DNA from 3 places in the Priestia sp. ST2 genome. Region 1 is predicted to be linked to each of the others. Evidence: riboswitches for the same ligand, from Rfam matches in the RefSeq annotation. Region 1 holds a riboswitch; each other region holds the start of a gene.

What was found. A riboswitch is a leader RNA that binds a small molecule or an ion and turns the genes downstream of it on or off. The one in region 1 is predicted to bind cyclic di-AMP.
Region 2: another riboswitch for cyclic di-AMP. It lies ahead of AC0KUU_RS27525 (cation:dicarboxylate symporter family transporter); the one in region 1 lies ahead of AC0KUU_RS29780 (APC family permease).
Region 3: another riboswitch for cyclic di-AMP. It lies ahead of AC0KUU_RS29825 (APC family permease); the one in region 1 lies ahead of AC0KUU_RS29780 (APC family permease).

What each region holds. Positions count from the first base shown of each region.
Region 1 covers NZ_JBVVNT010000022.1:1,273-10,787, reverse strand. The annotation lists partial or broken gene AC0KUU_RS29780 (APC family permease) at 1-1,738, opposite strand, end outside; cyclic di-AMP (ydaO/yuaA leader) riboswitch at 1,869-2,013, opposite strand; gene AC0KUU_RS29775 (GNAT family N-acetyltransferase) at 2,324-2,758, opposite strand; gene AC0KUU_RS29770 (hypothetical protein) at 2,973-3,521, opposite strand; gene AC0KUU_RS29765 (aspartyl-phosphate phosphatase Spo0E family protein) at 4,382-4,534, opposite strand; gene AC0KUU_RS29760 (MBL fold metallo-hydrolase) at 5,074-5,787, shown strand; gene AC0KUU_RS29755 (TetR/AcrR family transcriptional regulator) at 5,813-6,412, shown strand; gene AC0KUU_RS29750 (YrdB family protein) at 6,455-6,766, shown strand; gene AC0KUU_RS29745 (purine-cytosine permease family protein) at 7,500-8,855, shown strand.
Region 2 covers NZ_JBVVNT010000011.1:18,352-22,160, forward strand. The annotation lists gene ytvI (sporulation integral membrane protein YtvI) at 1-511, opposite strand, end outside; gene AC0KUU_RS27525 (cation:dicarboxylate symporter family transporter) at 725-1,984, opposite strand; cyclic di-AMP (ydaO/yuaA leader) riboswitch at 2,091-2,230, opposite strand; gene AC0KUU_RS27530 (undecaprenyl-diphosphate phosphatase) at 2,504-3,328, opposite strand; gene AC0KUU_RS27535 (hypothetical protein) at 3,786-3,809, shown strand, end outside.
Region 3 covers NZ_JBVVNT010000024.1:38-3,846, reverse strand. The annotation lists partial or broken gene AC0KUU_RS29840 (class I SAM-dependent methyltransferase) at 1-315, shown strand, start outside; gene AC0KUU_RS29835 (cupin domain-containing protein) at 370-699, shown strand; gene AC0KUU_RS29830 (MerR family transcriptional regulator) at 863-1,648, shown strand; cyclic di-AMP (ydaO/yuaA leader) riboswitch at 2,013-2,157, shown strand; partial or broken gene AC0KUU_RS29825 (APC family permease) at 2,288-3,809, shown strand, end outside.

The DNA of each region.
Region 1 (9,515 bases):
ATGCGTTATGCCAGCTTTTTCTTGTGATAAATTGCGGAATTAAAACGGTGACAGCCATATGGCTATCATCAGCTCGTTCTTCTACACGATCAATAAAGCGTAAAAGAGGTCCAATTAAGCTTCGATATTGTGAGTAGAATGTAACTAAGCGTATATCAGGATATCGTTCCTTCCATATTTCTTCCATTCTTTTTTCGCTTTCACGGTCAAATGCCACATGGACCGCAATCACAGTGTCTCCAATAATTTTTGCATAGTTAATTGAATTCTCGACAGCTCTTGTTAAGCCTGCAACTGGTATAATGACTACATTTCCTTCTAATGCTAATGCTTCTTTATCTCCTGGCTTGATACGAAGTTGCTTTCCCACCTCTACATAATGATTCTTAATACGATGGAACAGATAGACGATAAGAGGTAAGAAGATTAAAACAGCCCATACCTGTGAGAATTTTGTTGTAAAGAAAATAATCAGTACTGTGAAACTAATAAAAGCTCCTATAAAATTGGTTACTAACTTTCCCTGCCAGCCAGCTGGCTTTTCTTTTAACCATTTTACAATCATACCTGTTTGAGATAGCGTAAATGGAATGAATACTCCAACAGCATATAAAGGAATTAACCGTTCTGTATTGCCTTGAAATGCTATGATGAGCGCAATAGAGGCAATTCCAAGGGTCACAATTCCATTTGAATAGCCTAAACGATCACCACGTATCGTAAACATACGAGGGATATACTTATCTACAGCTAAATTAACAGCTAGTAAAGGAAAGGCTGAAAAGCCTGTATTCGCAGCCAATACTAAAATTAAAGCTGTCGTACCTTGAACAAAATAATAGAAACCATTACGTCCCAACACTTGGGAAGCGAGCTGCGAAACAACCGTCTCCTCTGCTTTAGGTACAATTCCAAACCAATAAGCTAAGAACATGACACCTGAAAACAAAATAGCCAAAATAATGCCCATTGCAACAAGCGTACGTACTGCATTTCTTGCAGCCGGTTGTCTAAAGTTTGTTACAGCATTTGAAATAGCTTCTACACCTGTAAGGGCTGAACATCCTGATGAAAAAGCTCGTAGTAGTAAAAATAAACTAATTCCCGGAACTGCAGTTCCAATAGCCGGATGAACGTCAGGAGAGACCTGACCAGTGGCTACTTTCCATATGCCTACCCCTATCAAAAGAACCAATGCAAGGACAAACAAGTAAACAGGGTACGCCAATGCTGAAGCTGATTCTGTTACTCCTCTTAGATTTAAAATCATAATAAAAATAACCAATAAGCAAGCGATAATGACTCTATAGTCATGGAGAGCAGGAAAAGCAGATGTTAACGCATCTGTTCCAGATGAAATACTTACAGATACGGTTAAGATATAGTCTACTAATAGAGATCCTCCAGCAATAAGCCCTGCATTCTCTCCAAGGTTATGTTTTGATACAACATAAGCGCCACCGCCTTCGGGATACGCATAAATAATTTGTCGATAAGAAAGGATAAGTGCTGTTAAAAGGATGAGTACACCAATACCGATAGGTATTGAATACCAAAATGCAATCATTCCAATGGTAGCAAGCACAATTAAGACTTGTTCTGGGCCGTACGCCACGGATGAAAGTGCATCGGATGAAAGAATAGCTAAGGCTTTGATCTTATTTAGCTTTTGTTCACCTAACTCCTTTGATTTAAGTGGCCTCCCAATTAATAAACGTTTTATGGATGAATAACTCATCTAAAATCCTCCTGAAACCTTTGCCATTACTGATATTAGTTTACTCTCATCATTCCCCATCTCAGAAAAAAAACACAAAAAAGAACACTAAGGTTCTGCTTAGTATTCTTTCCAGGACAAATAAAAGCAAACCTTCTCTCCAAACGCTTATGAGGTTAGCTGTCGGATTCGGGCTTTAAGAGTAGCCCTACCTTCTTACAGAAGGATTCACCCCAAGTGCAAGTGCACACAAAAATGGGTCCCCCACTCCTTAGTGGATTAAGCGATAAAAGGTATGAAAATAGCAAGATCATATATGTATGTTAGGTACTATACGCCTGAATATGACGTTTGTAAAGAGAGATTCCAATTAAAATTAATATTTAATATAATTCGTTTTTTTCTTTTATGTAAATAAATAAATTTTGATATCTTGAGCAAACTATTTAAGGTCCAACAAAGCGTCAACACAACATTTTAATCACTGTAAAGAAAGTGACTGCCTCTTCTTAGTGAAAAGAGACAGTCTTTTTCTATTTTCTCACTGTATAGAGTCTTTATTTTTAGTTACCATAATGTTTTTTATGGGTAGGAAAAGTACTTGAATTAATTCAAGTACTTTACAAATAGAACCTTATCTTGATTGTCTTTATTCCCCTGTTCAATTTCAAAACCCATTTTAGTATGATAAGCAATTGAAGCTTTATTCACAGGAGAAGTCACACAACGAACAATATTGCGGCCACTTTGTTTAATTACGTCGAAAAATTGATTGTATAGTTGTCTCCCAATACCTTTTCCCCTGTACTCCGGATGGATTCCAACAAAATGAATGTATGCTTCATTCGAATAAGATTGAGATAAGAATCCAATTAAAAAGCCTATGATTTCACCTTCTTCTTCAACAATAAAGCTAGTATTTTTAAAATGATCAAAAAAAAGCTTTGGCAACAAGTCAGACATTTGCCTTCCATTCCACCAGTTGTTGATTAACGGAGATATTACATAATAATCTGATCCTTTCACTAAACGAACTGTCATTCTGATCTCTCCTTAATTTATTTATGAATTTACTTAAATTGATGCTATCACAGGAAGAAAATGCTATGTTGTTCTTTCTTATTTTTTACTAATGAATGCTAATATGAAAAGTGAATAGAATATACAAAATCAGTTTACATAATCAACATTCTCGGAAATAAAACAAAAAAAGGCTTCAAATAAGTATGAAGCCTTTATATTTATAAAGAAAAGCTTAATTCTTTAGAATATGATGCTTTACTAAACTTCGATAATAGCCATAAATAATAAAATAGGCTATTAAATAACTAATAAAAGTTCCCGGAATATTCCATCCATTAAAATACTCTACTTTTCCTAAGACTAAACCTATACCTTCGAAACCTGTAGTAAAGAGAGTAAAACAAAGTAAAAGGATAATCGTATTAATCTTCTTTTTTATCTTAAAGTAAATTAAAAAAGAAGATAAGACAGGATAGAAACCAATATTTAAAGGGAGTGCTGATAAACTTAGATCTCTAAAAGTCGGTTTGAATTGCCAAAAGTAATTACTTCCCCAATCATTTAGTATAAAAGCTACTGTCATTCCTACCGGTGCAATTAAAAGAACGATTATAGGTTCTTTCCTGTATAATATGAAACCAAAAATCCAAGGTACAATAAATCCCATAATAATATTTACTAATATTTTCTCTCTTCTCCTCTCACTAAGATTACCTTTTAACAGGATTGTCCAAAACGTAAGAAAATAGTATGGACTAGTAGTATGTAACTTACCCAACATGAATATTTTCTTATATAGTGAGCAAACTACCCAAGATGCAATAGAGTATTATCAACAAAACATCTATATTTCAACGACTAGGAAAACTACTGTACAGGAGCAGTAGTTTTTCCGTTTTTATGTTGTATAGAATATACAAGTGTAGTTAACATAATGTCTCTTAACGGAACCCATCAAAAAAGAGAACCCTTCTGGGAGTAAGGGTTCGAAAGAGGTCTCATTTATGAGTTATGCAGCTTTTTATACATCCTTGACGCGTAAGGGTTTCATACTAGGGCATAACCCAAACGAATGAATAAAAAGTGCACCTTTTATTCATATGCAAAACATGTAAAATATAGTATATATGGTAAAAATATGATATTATTGTTTATGGTGCTATGCATTCTTCAACGAGTATGAATGACAAAAGCAACCTCTTTCCAATGCCATGGGATATGAGGTTGCTTTTGTTTATTTGGAAAATATGCTATGATCTTACCAACGACATATTCGAAAACCTAAAAAGCTATCTCATTGTCCCCTTTGAGATAGCTTTTTTCTATTTATTTTAATAATCCATCTACGACGGGAAATGATATCATATTGGCTAAAAGTATAGATATCATATTAATCCACCATTTATTTTTTGAAGAAACTAACCAGATTGTACCCAATGAAATAAGAAGATACTTAGGTATTAATGGATTTACACCCATTATCTCTGGTAAAAAAACAATGGATAAATAATAACCAAAACCTAGTATCAAAGAATTAATCAATACAGTGATATACATATGTACACTCCATTCATTATGCACTTTATAATGTAGTTTGGTTATTATTTACAAAACTATTCTTTATTAAAAGATATTAGCTACTTATTTAATTTTTTCTAATTCATTCAGCATCTCATCAATAAATTGACTAATTTCTACCGTATTGCTACTTGTAAACCCCTCTTTAAATGCTGTTTCAATCAAAAGTTGTCTCTCTTTTTCAATCTCAACTTTTAAAGCTTCTTTTAAAATCACTTTATGAGACTCCAATAACCCAATCACCCATTTACTTTTAATCACAAAACGAGCATAAAGTTAATTACTTTAAGTACGATCTTGGAATAATCAACCCTACGCTCGTTTTATGCTCTCATATTTATATAAATATTCTACAATGTACAGATGTCCTTATATAACGGAGATTTATCTTTTTATCTCTACAATATTACCTATTGGAAAAACCGTAATGATAGGCACTTAACAATAAATAGACCGTATGACTAGTCACATAAGCAAAAATAACGAGTAAAGCAATCATCTTTAGTTTAATCACTTTCAATTTTCCTTTTTATCTTTCTAAGCCTTGTTCCTGGCGCTTTAATTACTTACGAATACTGCTCGCATATTAAAAAATGAAATCTGCTTCATCTTCTCAACATTCTTATCAATTTAATTTTTTATTCATTTATGCTAATTTTCGCAAATTTTCATACATTCACTTGCTTAAACTAATAACATTAGTTAATATATAAATGGAAATAGTTTTAAAACTAATATAAGAAGGAGCTATTCCTATGAGAATCATTCAAGAAGCATACTTGTATCAATTGACTTTCTTACCAGGACTTTTCCCAGTTAATTGTTACTTAGTTGAAGAGAGTGATAGTTTAACTTTAGTTGATGCTGCGCTTCCTTACAGTGCTAAGAAAATATTACAAGCTGCTAAAAAGATTAACAAACCCATTACACGTATCCTTTTAACACATGCGCACGAAGATCATGTAGGAGCACTTGATAAAATAAAGCTATTACTTCCTAATGTTCCTGTACATATTTCAAGTAGAGATGCCCGTTTAATGAGTGGAGATACTACATTAGATCCTAATGAACCGAATACTCCTATACGTGGCGGAGTACCTAAAACTTTAGAAACCCGGGCAGAAGTTTTATTACAAGATGGTGACCAAATTGGTTCGCTAATTGCGATAGCTGCTCCTGGGCATACGCCAGGTTCAATGGCATTTTTTGATACCCGTACCGATACCCTAATTGCTGGTGATGCGTTTCAAACAAGGGGTGGTATGGCAGTAACTGGACAGCTCCAACCTTTATTTCCTTTTCCAGCAATGGCTACATGGAATAAAAAACTTGCACTTCAGAGTGCTCACAAATTATTAAATTACAGTCCTTCATTGCTTGCTGTAGGACATGGAAAAATGATAAAACAACCAGAAAAAGCTATGAACAATGCGATTACAAAAGCTAGGTTAAATTTGAAACACACTTAACCTATAGTGAGAAAGGAGTTTAACTATGGCCGCAAGACCAGGACTTGATTTAGACACTATTTTAAAAGCCTCTACAGAAATGGCAAATGCACAAGGATTAGACGAAGTAACATTAGCTTCACTTGCTAAAAAATTAAATATTCGTCCACCCTCTCTATATAATCACGTAAATGGCTTACCAGCATTAAGGAAAAAACTTGCTGTTTATGGTTACGAACAACTTTATAAAGTATTAATACATGCAACTGTAGGACGTTCAAAAGATAATGCGGTTCGTGCACTAGGCGAAGCTTACATAGTTTTTGTTCGCAATCATCCAGGGTTGTATGAAGCAATGCTTCGTTCTCCTAATTCTGATGACCTGGAACTTAAGCACATACAAAATGAAACCGTTAATATTGTTATTCAAGTACTTAACGAATACCGTTTAGGAGAAGAGCAAACCTTACACGCCACACGTGGGCTACGAAGTATTTTACATGGCTTTGCTTCACTTGAGCAGAAAAAAGGGTTTGGTCTTCCCCATGATCTTGATGTAAGCATTCTTATGCTAATAGATATTTTTTTAAGAGGAATAAACGCGATGAAACAAGAAAGTAAAAACAGTGAAGACATAAGAGATTAATGTAAGATGAATATCCTTTCATTAATCAAGGTTTTAAATTTAATGTTGCGATTTTCTTTGGAACTATTTGCACTTGGCTCACTAGCCTACTGGGGAGCTCAAACTGGAAAAGGGTCAATGAAAGTACTGTTAGCAATAGGTTCTCCATTAATTGTTGCAATCGTTTGGGGGATTTTTGGTTCCCCGCGTTCATATGTTCAACTATCTACACCTATGCATATATTGCTTGAACTACTTGTATTTGGTCTTCCTTCTGTTGCCCTATACACTAGTGGCAAGCCTGCTTTAGCCATTATTTACATTACAGTCGCTATAATTAACCGCATTTTAATGTATATATGGCAGCAACGGTGAGATTGTATGGTAGATGCTTGAAACCAAAAAAACAAAAACGATTACTCTAATCTGAGTAATCGTTTTTTTGCAGCGTTTTGTTTATTTTAATTTACCCCGTTCCATAAAATAGAAAGCTCTATAGTTCGTAAAAGTATACCTTTACGGACTTTTCTTTTATATAAGGAATCTATCACTTTGATCGTTCGTTTTAGTTTTAAAGCAAATTACGAACGTCTTCATATGTTTATGCACTTTTATGAACGTTTTTGATGAAATAAAAGGAGTTTGATATTTGAATAAATAAGTTAGATTGGAAAAGCTGGCGTAGGGAAAGCAATTTCAATACCTCAAGTAGTATTGGACGGTCCTAAAGAAATTGTTGATAGAAGACGCATCTATGTTATTATGTATACTAATGCTCTAAGAGACCGTATAAAAAATTATCAAATTAAATAAGAAGATACCTAAGCAGTTAGATACTAAAACCTTGCAGTTCCTCTTATTAAGAAAGTTTATCCCTCCATTGCACCACCTTTTTTATGAACAGCAATTTATAAAAGGAGCACAGATGAAATTGTTACTTAATTAAACGTAGCGAAGTCTTATATAGCTGTTATATCAAATGATTCAAGGGAATACATGTTAATTATACGAATGATTCATCACCTACTATAAGTAAGTATTAAAACGTTGAATTATATAGTTTGACTTAGAGTGCAAGCGGCAAATATCTTACAAGGTGGTATATCTATTGAAAGTTGAAACACGTAGCGTTGAATTTGTTCCAGTAGACGAACGTCATGGAAAAGCAAAAGGTTTGTTCCCCATTTGGTTTGGAGCAAACATGCACATTACAACTCTTGTAACAGGTGCATTACCAATTAGTTTAGGTCTTAATTTATTTTGGAGTTTCGCAGCTATTATACTTGGAACCTTATTGGGTGCTATTTTCATGGCTTCACATTCTGCTCAGGGACCTAAACTTGGAATTCCTCAAATGATTCAAAGTCGAGCGCAGTTTGGAGTAATCGGAGCTATTTTCCCGTTATTTCTTGTAATGTTTGTGTATTTAGGTTTTTTCGCAAGTAGCAGTGTGCTTGCAGCACAAACATTAAACAGTTTAATACCCATTAATCAAAGCTGGGCTATAATAATCTTAAATATTCTTTGTTTTATTGTTGCAATTTTTGGCCATGATTTAATTCATAAAATGCAGAAAGTATTATCATGGTCTTCATTTGTTGTGTATCTAGTAGCAACAATTATTATATTTCAGTTACCACTTCCGACAGGAAGTTTTTCATTAAGTGGTTTGGATTTACCTGTATTTTTACTCGCTATCAGCATTGTAGCAACATGGCAATTAGCATATGCACCATACGTAGCAGACTATTCACGCTATCTGCCCGTTAATACATCAACTGCACAAACCTTTTGGTATAGTTACCTGGGTACATTTGTAGGGACTGTATGGATGATGATTTTAGGAGCAACTTTAACAACTACTATTCCTAATTTCCTTGATCATTCTGGTGGGAATTTAGCTCACTTATTCGGAAGTTTTGCTATCTTTATGTATTTGATCATTATTTTTGGTCAACTAGCTATTAATGTTTTTAATTTATATGGTGCTTTCATGTCAACCATTACAACTATAGAGCCCTTTTGGAAGCTGAAAGTAACACAAAAAGTTAGAGTAGGGATGATGTTTTGTGTTACATTGGCAGGTACTATCCTATGTTTATTAGGCCAAAGTAATTTTCTATCATTTTTCTTAAATTTTATCTTTTTCATTAGTTATTTCTTGATTCCTTGGACGTCTATCAATCTTGTGGACTACTACTTATTACGCCGTGGTCAATATAATGTAAAAGATATCTTCGATGTAAATGGTCAATACGGAAAAATAAACGGAATCACTTGCATGGCATTTGCTGTATCAATTATTGCAGAGGTTCCTTTTATTAACACATCATTCTACATTGGTCCTATAGCAAAGGCATTCGGGGGCGCAGATATTGCGTGGCTAATTGGAATAATAGTTCCTGCAATCTTATATTATTTTCCGATGAAACAAAAGTTAAATAAAGAAGTTTGTAGTAACTGAATTCGAAAGAAAGGCCTGTATCTAAACAGATACAGGCCTTTCTTTAACCCATGAAAAGAGAATAAACATTCTTTTTTTATGTAACAAAAACGAGATGCAAACGATTATGCATCCCGTCATGTGAAGAAGGAAAAAAATAGCTTTTAATGCAGCATATGATCTTTAAGGAACACCTCATTTAAGCATTGAACTAAAAAGATATACAATGTGAACGAAATCGTTCTTGGTCTGGGACAAACACCTCATTTGCATAGTTATAAATGAACGTTATTGTCTACCCATTATATATATTCTTACTACGCTCATGACTACCATCCCCTTATGAATCAAACATACATCGATTTACAATAAGGTTTTCTGAAATATGCCTGCTGTAGACACCTCATCCCAAATGTAAGAAGCTTTGTAATGATTAGTTGTAATCAATAACTTGTTTTCCTTCTTCCTTAAATAGAATATCCCAATAGCCTATTTATAATTCAGTAAAGCTAACAGGGGTTTTTTGGATTACATGCACCCTTTATTTATAACAAAGATTAAATAAAGAAGCTTTATTATGAATAGCTATAATAAATAGAGATATGTATGTACTTATTCATTTTATTTGATGTGTTGGAGCATCAAATAGCTATGCCACTTATGCCATATCATAAATTTTTG
Region 2 (3,809 bases), on a different contig from region 1:
GCTCAAGGCTGATAAATACAAGCGCTACTAAATAAATAAGAAACTCTAGTAGAAACCCAGGAACAGTAGCAGCAAAGCTAATGATGATTTCCACGGTACTTTTTAATAGAGAATCTAATGAATTTACGGTTTTTTCAAGCGTGCGCTCGATAGAAGAAATCACTTCTGTAGGAAGAGCGTTTGAATAGTATTTCCACTTAATAATAGTTGGATAAATCGCGGTTTCATAGATTTCTTTTACAAAGGAAGGCGCTATCTTTGAAAGAGCAACCACTTGCGTAACGATTGTCCGAACAATAAAAAATCCAATAAGTATGAGCGAAACAACATATAAAATGAAGGTCATAAGCACTGCGTAGACTCTCTTCATTTTAAAAGATTGATGCAATTTTTGAACAATACCCTCAAGCGCTAATGCTGTTAATAAAGCAAACACAATCGGTAAACTGTAAGGGATTAACAAACATACGATTACTATCGAGGCGATGACCCATATTCGCTTTTTCCACATACTCTACTATCCCCCAACTAGCTAAGCTATCTCTATATTTATTGATAAAGAAAGGAACCAGTGACTGCTTTTATGTAAGAATAAAATTTGAATATATTTATACCTGATGTTACATATTATAGGGTCAATTTCCATAATAATAAAGGAATTATTATTAAAAAAGCTACTTATTCTAATTTTTTGAATAGAATAAGTAGCTTTTTAATTTATAAATTAGCCGGCTCTCATGACCTCTGTACCTTTTTTAGGGTCAAATTTGCCTTCAGATTTAGACATCACAATTGCTGCTAGTGTGTTTCCTACTAAGTTAACAACCGTACGTGCCATATCCATGATTCTGTCTACTCCAGCAATGAAGGCTAATCCTTCTGCCGGAACCCCGATTGTTCCAAGAGTAGCCAGTAATACAACAAATGATGTTCCTGGCACGGCAGCCATTCCTTTAGATGTAACCATCAATACCAGAATGAGCGTCAGCTGTTGAACGATCGTTAAATCAATACCGTACACCTGCGCTAAGAATAACGCTGCAATCGCTTGATAAAGAACGGAACCATCTAGGTTAAATGTATAACCAATTGGTACAACGAACGATACGATAGCTTTTGGACAGCCCATCTTTTCAAGTTTTTCCATAATTCGCGGAAGAACTGTCTCAGAACTAGATGTACTGTATGCTAACAACAGTTCATCTTTCATATAGCGGAATAAGTGGAAAATGTTAATTCCTGCCCATTTCGCGATTCCTCCTAATACAACAAGTAGGAAGAAAATTAACGCTAAGTAAACTAAGATAACAAGCTTTCCTAATGAAAGGAGTGACTCTAAGCCGAATTTTGAAACTGTTACACCAATTAAAGCAAATACACCAATTGGCGCCACTTTCATTACAAGGTTTACCACGTGAAACATTGCGTGAGAAACGCCGTCGAAGAATTGTACAACTGGCTTTCCTCTTTCCCCAATTGCCGCTACTCCTAGTGCAAATAACACTGTAAAGAAGATAATTGCTAGCATATCTCCTTCAACAATTGACTGGAAAAAGTTTGTTGGAACAATGTGTAAGAAAGTTTCAGCCACTGACTTTCCTTCTTGCTGTTTGGATGTTTCAACATATTGTGAAATATCACTCTTCTGTGCTGAATGAATGTCTACACCTTGCCCTGGATGAAAAATATTAGCAACCAATACACCGATTATAATTGCAAAAGTCGTAATAATTTCAAAATAGAGAATGGTTTTAACGCCCAGCTTTCCGACCTGTTTGCCGCTCCCTGCTCCTGCAACTCCAACGACTAAGCTTGAGATAACAATTGGAATAACAATCATCTTAATTAATCTTAAAAATAGGTCTCCTAGCGGCTGTAGGTATGTTACTACACGCGGATCGTTAAACCAAATTACCCCTACAAGAACACCGAGGATTAATCCGGTAAAAATCTGCGTAGCCAAACCAAAACGAATTTTTTTCATAGATGTACCTCCCCAAAGATGTATGACATTTGTATATACTTTTCTGAAAAAACAAAAAAAGACTATTCTTAAGAAAGAACAGCCTTTTACTTACGCTATTTTGGGCTCTTTCTCTCAATAAAGCAAACGGGGTTAACTGTCGGATTCGGAATTGAGAGTTTCCTACCTTTTGTAAGGATTCACCCCAAGGCAGCTTTACTGCCGATAATGATTCCCCCGCTCTATACGATTAAGCTTATTATTCAGTTTTTATAAAATTAAAACGATCTATACGTTGTCATACGTTTTTTACAGTCAATAAAACTAAACAGAAGTCTTACTTTTACTTAACTTTATACTGCACAAATATTAATTTACTATTTTTCGACACGTTTTGTCAATACCCATGTTTATAAAACGCTTTCAAAAGGCGATAATATATATTTATACAAAAAAGCTATTGCAATGTTGCAATAGCTTTTTCTTGCTCTTTGAGTCTCTATTAGAAGTTTAAGGGACTAAAGAACACGCATGTTTATTTTATAAAAATACAAAATATAGAATAGCTGCTAACACAATTCGATATAGTGCAAATGGTACTAATTTGATACGATTAATTAATTTCAGGAAAAAGCGAATAGACACCAGCGCAAAAATAAAGGCGCTGATAAAACCAGCAATAAAAAACGGTAGTGCATCTGATGTGAAATACTGCCAGTTTTTAACCAATGAAAGTCCACTTGCTCCTGCCATGATTGGCACTGCCATAATAAATGTAAAATCTGCCGCTGCCTTATGGCTCATTCCAAGAAGAACCCCTCCTGAAATCGTTGAGCCTGAACGAGAAAAACCTGGCCAAAGAGCAATACATTGAAACAGTCCTATACCCAGTGCTTGTCCATAAGACATTTGGTCCACCGTCTCTACACGCGGACGTTTAGGTCCAAACAAATCTGCTAGAATCATTAATACAGCTCCGACTACTAAGCCAATTAGCACCGTATTTAAAGAAAACAAATGTTCATCAATGTAATCATCAAACAAAAGTCCTAACACTCCTGCGGGTAACAGACCAACAATTACTTGCATTAAATTCAAGCGATTTGTCGGTCCAATTGGAGCGGCTGGCTTTTTTCCCAATCCTAATAAATTAATGAAACGATCTTTAAAAATAACTACTACTGCTAAGATCGACCCTAGCTGAATAACAATTTTAAATGTATTAGCTACGGGAGATGAAAATAATTCTTTTGAATTTAACCACAGGTCATCCACAATAATCATATGCCCAGTTGACGAAACAGGAGCAAACTCTGTTAAACCTTCTACAATCCCTAAAATGATTGCTACAATAATTTCCCACATAAAGCTATATACCTTGCCTTTCTTTCAAATTAATAAGCTTATCGCTTCGTTTTCCATGCTCAACTATTTTCCTATTTTGACACTTGCTTTTTTATCATAATTGTTAAAACTATGAAATACAATGTGTATTTGCAAAAAGATAAGAATCTTTAATAATTTGTAATAAAAACCTTACATGCTATAACCAAAAAACAAGATACCAGCTTTTATTTGTTTTAAAAAGCAGTCGCTATGTTCGGTATAAATTCCGGGTCCTTAGCTAAAAATGAATCATCTAGACTATTTTTCTTTAGTGTGAAAAAATGACTAAATCATTATGTTTTTTCCATCCCCTTTACTGTCATCTATCATTTTAATCAACTAGTGCTTGCTTATACGACATATCCCCTAAGTAATTTGAAACTTTTTTCTCTCTTTTCTCGTATATAGTAGTATCTTTTTTAGGAGGCTTTTTACTATGAATGGAAATGTACGTACAATG
Region 3 (3,809 bases), on a different contig from region 1:
TATAAAAATGAGGAACAAAATGCTATTTTAACTGAGATTAAACGGGTACTAAAGCCAGGAGGTATTATTTACATCAACGACTTTCTACTGAATAGTGATGAAAGAAATAAATTACGCTATGAAAAGGGACTCACCAAGTATCATACATATGGGGTTTTTGAATTACCAGATGGGGCCATTTTACGTCATCATAGCGAAGAACGTGTAAAAGAATGGGGAAATCAATTTGAAACCTTAGAATACAAGAAAGTAGAATATACAACTATGAATGGAAATCGTTCAAATGGTTTAGTTTATATGGGGAAATTAAATTAAATTTATTAGAAATAAAAATATACAGGAGGAATTGTAATGGTAGAGAAATTAGAGCTGGAAAAGATTAACCTTCAAGAAATTACAAAAGATATTAAAGATCAACATGTGAATTTTCCTGTATCGAATATTAATAATCATTGCCTTCGTATAGCTGTATTTTCAGGCGAATACAAATGGCACTATCATTCTAATTCAGATGAGCTTTTTATGGTTTTGGAGGGAGAACTTTTAATTGATTTTAAAGATAAAGATACAGCTGTGTTAAAACCAAATGATACGTTACTTATACCAGCTGGAACAGTACATAGAACCAGAGCGAAACAAAGAACAATAAACCTTTGTTTCGAGGATATAAACGCTGATACGATAATTATTGATGAGTAAATGAAATACATAACATAAACACTGTAAAAGGTTTTATGTTAACTAAGTTTATTATCATATACAAAACTTAGATTTTTAAAATTAACGCTTGAATCTCCAGTTACGTCAGGTATTATGATGAAATTAATTAGATTAATACTAGATTGTAAGGGGGTTATATAAGTTGGGTAATGATTTAAGTTTCTCAATTGGTAAATTTTCTAAGAAAACGGGTGTTTCAATAAGAACACTGCATTATTACGACGAAATAGGGCTACTCAAAGCTCAAAAAGACCTTAATTCGGGTCATCGACTATATGAAGAGGAACATATAGTAAAACTTCAAAAAATCGTAGCATTAAAATTCTTAGGTTATAACCTAGAAGAAATAGGATTAATGTTAACAAATACAAATCTGAATTTAAACTTAGAGAACACTTTAATTCAACAGAAAAAAGCATTTGAGAAGAAAAAGGAGCATTTAGACAAAGTTCTGAAGGCAATTAATCAGACGATTTCTTTATTAGATGATCAAGAGGATGTTCCAAGTGAAATATTAATTAGTTTGATTAATAACATTCAAAATGAAGAAGATCAACGTACATGGCTTGAGCATTTCACTTCTAAAGAGATTGCAGATAAGGTTTACAATAAATCTGACGAGGAGAATTTGTCTTTAGATAGGGAATTTATTGATTTATCGAGAGAAGTAAAAAGGTTAGTTGGAAAACCAGTTCATGATCCGGAAGTACAAGAGCTGGCAAATAAACATTTGCAGGCATCTCTTAAATACGTTGGTGAGGAAGCTATGCATGCTTTTGGAAAATTAGAGGACGAGGAAATAGAAGATTTTCAAAGTATGATGGCATCACCTTATACACAGGAAGAAGAAAAATGGTTGGAGCAAGTAATAGAATATTATATGGTTCAAAATGAAATGTATAATTCCATCCAACATAACCGTAAATAATTTCTTTTAAGCTAACCTTATTAGTAAAGATAGTTAAAGAAACCTATAGAATTTTCTATAGGTTTCTTCTGCTACTTAGAATTCACATTATGGTAACTAAAAATAAAGACTCTATACAGTGAGAAAATAGAAAAAGACTGTCTCTTTTCACTAAGAAGAGGCAGTCACTTTCTGTACAGTGATTAAAATGTTGTGTTGACGCTTCGTTGGACCTTAAATAGTTTGCTCAAGATATCAAAATTTATTTACATAAAAGAAAAAAAACGAATTATATTAAATATTAATTTTAATTGAAATCTTTCTTTACAAACGTCTTATTCAGGCGTATAGTACCTAACATACATATATAATCTTGCTATTTTCATACCTTTTATCGCTTAATCCACTAAGGAGTGGGGGACCCATTTTTGTGTGCACTTGCACTTGGGGTGAATCCTTCTGTAAGAAGGTAGGGCTACTCTTAAAGCCCGAATCCGCCAGCTAACCTCATAAGCGTTTGGAGAGAAGGTTTGCTTTTATTTGTCCTGGAAAGAACACTAAGCAGAACCTTAGTGTTCTTTTTTGTGTTTTTTTTCTGGGATGGGGAATGATGAAAGTAAACTAATATCAGTAATAGCAAAGGTTTCAGGAGGATTTTAGATGAGTTATTCATCCATCAAACGTTTATTAATTGGGAGGCCACTTAAATCAAAGGAGCTAGGTGAACAAAAGTTAAATAAGGTCAAAGCCTTAGCTATTCTTTCATCCGATGCACTTTCATCCGTGGCGTACGGCCCAGAACAAGTCTTAATTGTGCTTGCTACCATTGGAATGATCGCATTTTGGTATTCAATACCCATAGGTATTGGTGTACTTATCCTTTTAACAGCACTTATTCTTTCTTATCGACAAATTATTTATGCCTACCCAGAAGGTGGTGGCGCTTATGTTGTATCTAAACATAACCTTGGAGAAAATGCAGGGCTTATTGCCGGAGGATCTCTATTAGTAGACTATATTTTAACCGTATCCGTAAGTATTTCATCTGGAACAGATGCGTTAACATCTGCTTTTCCTGTTCTTCATGACTATAGAGTCATCATTGCTTGCTTATTGGTTATTTTTATTATGGTTTTGAATTTAAGAGGGGTAACAGAATCTGCTTCAGCATTAGCGTATCCCGTTTATTTGTTTGTTGTTGCATTGGTCCTATTAATAGTGATAGGAATATGGAAAGTAGCGACTGGTCAGGTCTCTCCTGATATTCATCCTGCTATTGGAACTGCAGTGCCAGGAATCAGTTTATTTTTACTACTACGCGCTTTTTCATCAGGATGTTCAGCCCTTACAGGCGTAGAAGCTATTTCAAATGCTGTAACAAACTTTAGACAGCCGGCTGCAAGAAATGCAGTACGTACGCTTGTTGCAATGGGCATGATTTTAGCTATTTTGTTTTCAGGTGTCATGTTTTTGGCTTATTGGTTTGGAATTGTACCTAAAGCAGAGGAGACAGTTGTTTCACAGCTTGCTTCCCAGGTATTTGGACGAAATGGTTTCTATTATTTTGTTCAAGGTACGACGGCTTTAATTTTAGTGTTGGCTGCCAATACAGGCTTTTCAGCCTTTCCGTTACTGGCTGTTAATTTAGCTGTAGATAAGTATATTCCTCGTATGTTTACAATACGTGGTGATCGTTTGGGCTATTCAAATGGAATTGTCACACTAGGAATTGCCTCTATTGCGCTCATCATAGCGTTTCAAGGTAATACAGAAAGGTTAATCCCTTTATATGCGGTTGGAGTATTTATTCCATTTACGCTATCTCAAACGGGCATGATTGTAAAATGGCTAAGAGAAAAGCCAGCTGGCTGGCAAGGAAAATTAGTGACCAATTTTATAGGAGCTTTTATTAGCTTTACTGTCCTAATTATTTTCTTTACAACAAAATTCTCACAAGTATGGGCTGTTTTAATCTTCTTACCTCTTATCGTCTATCTGTTCCACCGTATTAAGAACCATTATGTAGAGGTAGGAAAGCAACTGCGTATCAAGCCGGGAGATAAAGAAGCATTAGCCTTAGAAGGAAATGTAGTTATTATACCAGTTGCAGGCTTAACAAGAGCTGTCGAGAATTCAATTAACTATGCAAAAATTATTGGAGACACTGTGATTGCGGTCCATG